DNA from 2 places in the Amycolatopsis sp. NPDC049159 genome. Region 2 is predicted to be linked to the other one. Evidence: riboswitches for the same ligand, from Rfam matches in the RefSeq annotation. Region 2 holds a riboswitch; the other holds the start of a gene.

Region 1 (3,355 bases), on a different contig from region 2:
CGGCTGCGGAAACTGCGCTGGCCCTTGATCATCGGCACCAGCGTGGCGGCGTTCGCGGTGGCGATCCTGGCGATCGTCGGCCTCGAGTCGGCGACGGGCGCCCGGATCGGCGGCGGCACGGGCACGAGCATCGGCAAGATCTTCGGCGGCGGTGGCGGCCACACCGACACCACACCGTCGACGACGCCGACCACCGGGACCAGCGACACCCAGGTGTCCCCGACGGAGACGACCACGACCCCGCCGGAAACGTCGACGACCCCGACGACCTCGTCGGAGACGCCGACGACCACGCCGAGCACGTCGACGCAGCAGCCGTCGACCTCGGCCCCGGCGACGACGGCCCCGCCCACCAGCCAGGGGGCGGCGACCACGCCGACGCCGTGACTGTGGTCAGGCCAGGTGGGAGCGAAGGGCGCGGGTGGCTTCGGTGGTCGCGCGGCCGACGTTGCGGGAGGCCCTCGCGTCGAGTACCGAAGGCAGTCGGTCGTCGTTGACCTCGGCCACGCCGACGCCGTGACTGCGGTCGGACCGCGTGGGTGCGGAGGGCTCGGGTGGCTTCGGTGGTCGCGCGGCCGACGATGCGGGAGGCCCTCGCGTCGAGTACCGAAGGCAGTGGGTCGTCGTTGACCCGGCCACGACGACCCCGCCCACCAGCCAGGGGGCGGCGACCACGCCGACGCCGTGACTGTGGTCAGGCCAGCTGGGAGCGAAGGGCGCGAGTGGTTGACGACGATGCGGGACGCCCTCGCGTCGAGCACCGCGTGACTGCGGTCAGACCAGGTGGGAGCGGAGCGCTCGGGCGGCCTCGGCGGGGTCCTCGGCCTCGGTGATCGCGCGGACGACGACGATGCGGGACGCCCCCGCGTCGAGCACCGAAGGCAGCCGGTCGCCGTCGATGCCGCCGATTGCGAACCACGGGCGTTCCGGGGCCCAGCCGGCCACCGCGCGCACCAGGTCCAGGCCCGGTGCGTCGCGGCCCGGCTTGGTCGGCGTCGGCCAGCACGGGCCCGTGCAGAAGTAATCCACGCCGGGCTCCGCCGACGCCGACAGCGCCTGGTCGAGGGAGTGGGTCGAGCGGCCGATCACGACGTCGTCGCCGAGGATGCGGCGGGCCAGCGGGACCGGGATGTCGTCCTGGCCCAGGTGGAGCACGTCCGCGCCGACCGCCAGCGCCACGTCCGCGCGGTCGTTCACCGACAGCAGCGCGCCGTGGCGCTCGCACGCCTCCGCCAGCACCTCCAGCGCCGCGATTTCGGCCGCGGCCTCCAGTGGCGCACCGCCGGTCTTGTCGCGCAGCTGGATGACGTCGACGCCGCCGGCGAGGGCCGCGTCGGCGAACGCGGCCAAGTCGCCGCGGGAGGTGCGGGCGTCCGTGCACAGGTACAGGCGCGCGGCGTCGAGGCGGGCGCGGATCTTGTCACCGGAGAGGGCGGGCATAGCGGCGACCGTACCCCGGGAGTTAGGGTGGACGGGTCCGCACGGGAGCCCGAGGCACGGGCTGAGAGGGAGCTGCCGCTCCGACCGTGGAACCTGATCCGGGTCATGCCGGCGCAGGGAGCGTGATCCCATGACGAACCTGGCAGTGGTGGGCGGCGGCGTGATCGGCCTGTCCGCGGCGTGGCGGGCCGCGAAGGCGGGCCACGACGTCACCGTGCACGATCCCGAGCCCGCTCGCGGCGGCGCGTCCTGGCTGGCCGGTGGCATGCTCGCCCCGGTCACCGAGGCCTGGCCCGGCGAAGAAGACGTGCTCAGCCTCGGTGAAGCGTCGCTGAAACGCTGGCCGGGCTTCGCGAGCGACCTCGGACAAGAGGGCGTCGACCCCGGTCTCACCGGGCACGGGACGCTCGTCGTCGCGTTCGACAGCGCCGACGCCGGGCACCTCGACATCCTCGCCGGCTACCTGCACTCGATCGGCCGCGCGGCCGAGCGCCTCACCGGGCGGGAGACCAAGCGGCTCGAACCCGGCGTCGGGTCCGTCCGAAGTGGACTCCACGTGCCCGGCGACCTGGCCGTGGACAACCGGAAACTGCTCAACGCGCTCTACGCGGCGTGCGTCAACCACGACGTCCGGTTCGTGCGCGAGCGCGTCGAGAGCCTGCCGGACGCCGAAGCCGTCGTGCTCGCCGCGGGCGCGTGGACCGGGCGGCTGCACCCGCGGCTGGCCGGCGCCGTCCGGCCGCTCAAGGGCGAGATCCTGCGGCTGAAGCCCCGCCGCGGCTGCCTGCCGCCGCCCGCGCACACCGTGCGGGCCGTCGTCGAGGGCCGGCCGATCTACCTCGTGCCGCGCGGCGACCAGGAGCTCGTCCTCGGCGCCACGCAGTACGAAGCGGGCTTCGACCGGGCCGTCACCGCGCGGGGCGTGCGCGAGCTGCTCGAAGGCGCCGAACGCGTCTTCCCCGCGATCACCGAGTACGAGCTGGTCGAGACCGCCGCCGGCCTGCGCGCCGCCAGCCGGGACGTGCTGCCCTACATCGGTGTCCTGGACGACGGCGTCTTCGCCGCCACCGGGCACCACCGCAACGGCCTGCTGATGGCCCCCGTGACCGCGGCCGCCGTGGTCGCCTGGCTCGAGGGGGAGGAGCCGCCCGAAGGCGTCGAAGCGGCTTCGCCCGCCCGGCTGCAGAAGAAGGAGCACGTGTGATGGAGATCAAGCTCAACGGCCAGTGGACGGAGTTCCCGGACGGCGCGACCGTCGCCGACGTCCTCGACGCGTCCGGTGGCCCGCGGCCCGGGATCGCCGTCGCGGTCGACGGCGTCGTCGTCCGCCGGGGCGACTGGGCGGCCACCGTCGTGCCCAAGGGCGCGGGCGTCGACGTGCTCACCGCCGTCCAGGGAGGCTGAAGTGGACGAAGAACCGCTGGTCATCGGCACCGCCAAGCTGTCGTCCCGGCTGATCATCGGCACCGGCGGCGCGGCCAACCTGGCCGTGCTCGAACGCGCGCTGGTCGCCTCCGGCACCGAGCTGACCACCGTCGCGATGCGCCGCGCCGACGCCGAGGGCGGCTCCGGTGTCCTCGAACTGCTGAAGAAGCTCGGCATCGAGCTGCTGCCGAACACCGCGGGCTGCCGGACGGCCGCCGAAGCCGTGCTCACCGCGCAGCTCGCGCGGGAAGCGCTGGAGACCGATCTCATCAAGCTCGAAGTGCACGCCGACGACCGGACGCTGCTCCCGGACCCGTTCGAGACCCTCGACGCGGCCGAACGGCTGGCCGCCGACGGGTTCACCGTGTTCGCCTACACGAACGACGACCCGGTGCTCGCGCTGCGCCTGGAAGAGGCGGGCTGCGCCGCGGTGATGCCGCTGGGCGCGCCGATCGGCACCGGCCTCGGCATCCGGAATCCGCACAACATC
Region 2 (3,355 bases):
CCGCCTCTCGGCCGCCGCGGCCCGCCGGAGCCGATCCGGGCGCCGTCCTTGCGCCGCCGGGCCAGCCCGCCGAGCACCAGCGCGGCGACCACGGCCACGAACTGGATGACCGACAGCGCCGCCGCGCCCGAGAGGTCCAGCAGGTCGACCGTGCGCAGGTAGATCTCGGTTTCCAACGTCCGGTACTTCGCGCCGCCGAGGATCAGGACGACCCCGAAACTGGTGGCGCAGAACAGGAACACCACGGCCGCGGCGGACGCGACCGCCGGGGCCAGCGCGGGCAGCGTCACCGAGCGGAAGGCCCGCCACGGGGACGCACCGAGCGCGCGGGCGGCGTCGGTCGTCCGCGGATCGAGCCGCGCCCACAGCCCGGCGACCGTGCGCGCGACGACCGCGACGTTGAAGAAGGCGTTGGCCAGCACGATGGACAGCACGCCGCCGTCCGGCCAGAGCGCCCGGAACGCGAGCCCGACGACGACCGTCGGCAGCACGAACGGCACCAGCACCAGCGTCCGCGCCAGGCCGACGCCGGGCAGCCGCACGCGTGCCAGCAGGAACGCCACCGGCAGCCCGGCCACGACGGCGACGACCGTCGACGCCGCCGCGCTGCCGACCGTGAACGCGGCCAGCTGCCAGGTCCGCGCGTCGCCGAGGACGACGTCGAGCCCGCCCTCGGCGAACCCGCGCTCGATGATCGCCAGCACGGGCCAGGCGAAGAACACCACCAGGAACCCGATCGGGGCCAGCCCGAGCAGCGCCAAGCCGAGTCCGCGGGCGGTCCGGGGTGGAGCTACGACTGCACGAGCGTGCGCCATTCGCCGATCCACTTCTCCCGGCCGGCCTGCACCTGGTCCGCCGTCAGCGCTTGCGGCTTCTGCGGCAGCGGCGCGACCTGCGCCCAGCCGGCGGGCAGGTCGACGCCCTGGCGCGCCGGGTAGACGTACATGTTGGCCGCGACGGTCGCCTGGAACTGCTGCGACAAAAGGAAGTCGACGACCTTGCGCGCGCTCTCGGTCTGCTTGCCGCCGGCCAGCACGCCGGCGTACTCGACCTGGCGGTAGCAGGTGTCGAGCAGCGCCTTGGTGCGCGGCTTGCCGTCGTCGCCGACCTCGGCGGCCGGCGAAGACGCGTACGAGACGACGATCGGCCGCGGCCCCTTGCCCGCGGAGCCGGAGAAGTCCTTGGTGTAGGCCTCTTCCCAGCCGCTGACCACCTTGAGGCCGTTGGCCTTCAGCTTCGTCCAGTAGCCCTGCCAGCCGGACTCGCCGTACTTCGCGATGGTGCCGAGGAGGAACGCGAGCCCGGGCGACGCCGTGGCCGGGTCCTCGGCGACGAGGAGGTCCTTGTACTTCGGGTCGGCCAGGTCGTCGTAGCTCGACGGCGCCGGGATCCCCTTGGTGGCGAAGTAGTTCGTGTCGACGTTGACGCAGACGTCCCCGACGTCGACGGCGGAGAGCCGGTGCTCGGGATCGACGGCGTAGCGCTGCGGCCCACGGTCGGCTTCCGGGCTGGTGTAAGGCTCGAAGACGCCTTCGGAGAGCGCGCGCGAGGCGAAGGTCGAGTCGACGCCGTACGCGACGTCGCCGACCGGGTTCGCCTTGGTCAGCACGAGCTTGTTGGTCAGCGATCCGGCGTCGCCCTGCTTGAGCACGGAAATCTTGATGCCCGACTGCTTCTGGAAGGCGTCGAGCACCTCCTGCGGCGCCAGGAAGGAGTCGTGCGTCACGAGGGTGACGGTGGGCGTCTGCTGCGTGCCACCGTCGCCGTCCGACAGCGAGCACCCCGCGGCGACGACGCTGACGACGGCGATGGCCGTCGCGGCGCGAACAGCCCTGCGTTTCATCTACCCCTCCTGCACTTCGCCGGACGAGGAGAGGAAGCCCTCCCTTCGCCGGCATGATCCGGTCAGGTGCGAACGGTCGCGGGGTGACCCGCCTCTCAGCCCGGCTGACCGGACTCCCGTGGCAACCGTGCAGCGTAGTCCAGGACGGACGACCATGGAGACATGACGGAAATCTTGAGCGACTCCGAGACCGACGGACGACTGGGCGCGAACTGGACGCGTAGCGGAGCGGTGATCTCCCGGGAGGTGGAGCTGGCTTCGTTCTCCCAGGCGATCGAGGTGGTGGACCGGGTGGCGGTCCTCGCCGAGGCGGCCGACCACCACCCGGACATCGACATCCGCTGGCGCACCCTGACGTTCCGCCTCAGCACGCACTCGGCGGGCGGCCTGACGGCGAAGGACTTCTCCCTGGCGGCCGAGATCGACTCGGTGCTTTCGGCGCTGTGATCCTGGTTACTCTGAGTGCACTTTTTCACCGGTTCGACGTCTCTCGGTAAACGACTTTTGCTAGGAGAGACGGACATGACCCAGGCCATCGTGGTCGGCACAGCAGCATTCGCAACGATGGTGGCGGCAGCCGGCGGTGTGCTCTGGTTCACCGCCAAGGGTCGCCGTCACCCGGATGCCGGTGAGTTCGATCACAGCCGCTAACGAAGGGCAAGATCAGCGCGCTGAGCAGGGCGGAAGCATCGGTTTTCGGCCCTAGGAAACGCCATGAACAGCACCGCTACCCTCACCTCCGCGCAGCGCGCCTGGATCAACGCCCTCGCCCCCGCGGTGGTGCTGATCACCATCGCCCTGATGGGCCTGCTCGGCTGAGTTCGCCCGCGCCGCCGCTCTGATCCCGGCGCGGCGGCGTTTTCACTCCACCCGGATCACGTCCGGCGCCGGGAACGCAGCCGGCGTCTCGTCTTCGACGGTCCAGTATTCGAGCGCCGACAACCGGCCTTCGTCGACGAACACGATGAGCCCGCCGCCCGGCACACCCGCTTCGACCGCCACCCGCTCGGTGACCTCGAACGTGGGCGCGTCCGCATCGACTTCGAGGTCGACGGTCGGGCACCCGCAACCGCAGCGGCCGCTCACCTTCGCGGTGGCGGCCTGCACCCGCAGTTCGGCCGCGCCCGGGAAGTCCCCCGCGAGAAGGACTTCCAGGGTCTCGCGCTCGTTCCGCGTGAGCGGGCGGCTCACCATCAGTAGCGGGACATGTTCGGGATCGCCTTCTCCGCGACCCCGATGAGGTCCTCGACCTTCGCCACGTCGGCTGTCACATCTTCAGCAGTCACCGAAGGTGCCTCGGAAGAACGGTAGGCGACTTCGTTGCGCCGAACCCGCATCCGGTTGAAGGGACGCAGAAGCGGCCCCAGCGGCGGATCGAGCTGCGCGAGAACCGCTTCGTAGACGGCGATGTGGCCACCGCGGCTCGTCGCACGCAGGCCCTGGTTCTGCAGGATGGCCGCCAAAGCCCGGCGGGCGCCGTCGTACGCCAGCGTGTAGGCGCCTTCCGGATCC

Evidence for each region. Region 2 has a riboswitch for thiamine pyrophosphate ahead of AB0B33_RS00235 (thiamine ABC transporter substrate-binding protein). Riboswitches for the same ligand answer to the same signal wherever they lie in the genome.
Region 1: linked by a shared signal. The riboswitch ahead of thiO (glycine oxidase ThiO) and the one ahead of AB0B33_RS00235 (thiamine ABC transporter substrate-binding protein) in region 2 are both predicted to bind thiamine pyrophosphate.

What each region holds. Positions count from the first base shown of each region.
Region 1 covers NZ_JBEZDL010000022.1:191,991-195,345, reverse strand. The annotation lists gene AB0B33_RS35870 (hypothetical protein) at 1-387, shown strand, start outside; gene thiE (thiamine phosphate synthase) at 775-1,440, opposite strand; TPP riboswitch at 1,472-1,577, shown strand; gene thiO (glycine oxidase ThiO) at 1,571-2,644, shown strand; gene thiS (sulfur carrier protein ThiS) at 2,644-2,844, shown strand; gene AB0B33_RS35850 (thiazole synthase) at 2,846-3,355, shown strand, end outside.
Region 2 covers NZ_JBEZDL010000001.1:49,660-53,014, reverse strand. The annotation lists gene AB0B33_RS00240 (iron ABC transporter permease) at 1-746, opposite strand, end outside; gene AB0B33_RS00235 (thiamine ABC transporter substrate-binding protein) at 791-1,843, opposite strand; TPP riboswitch at 1,866-1,973, opposite strand; gene AB0B33_RS00230 (4a-hydroxytetrahydrobiopterin dehydratase) at 2,006-2,290, shown strand; gene AB0B33_RS00225 (hypothetical protein) at 2,366-2,494, shown strand; gene AB0B33_RS00220 (hypothetical protein) at 2,705-3,037, opposite strand; gene AB0B33_RS00215 (hypothetical protein) at 3,037-3,355, opposite strand, start outside.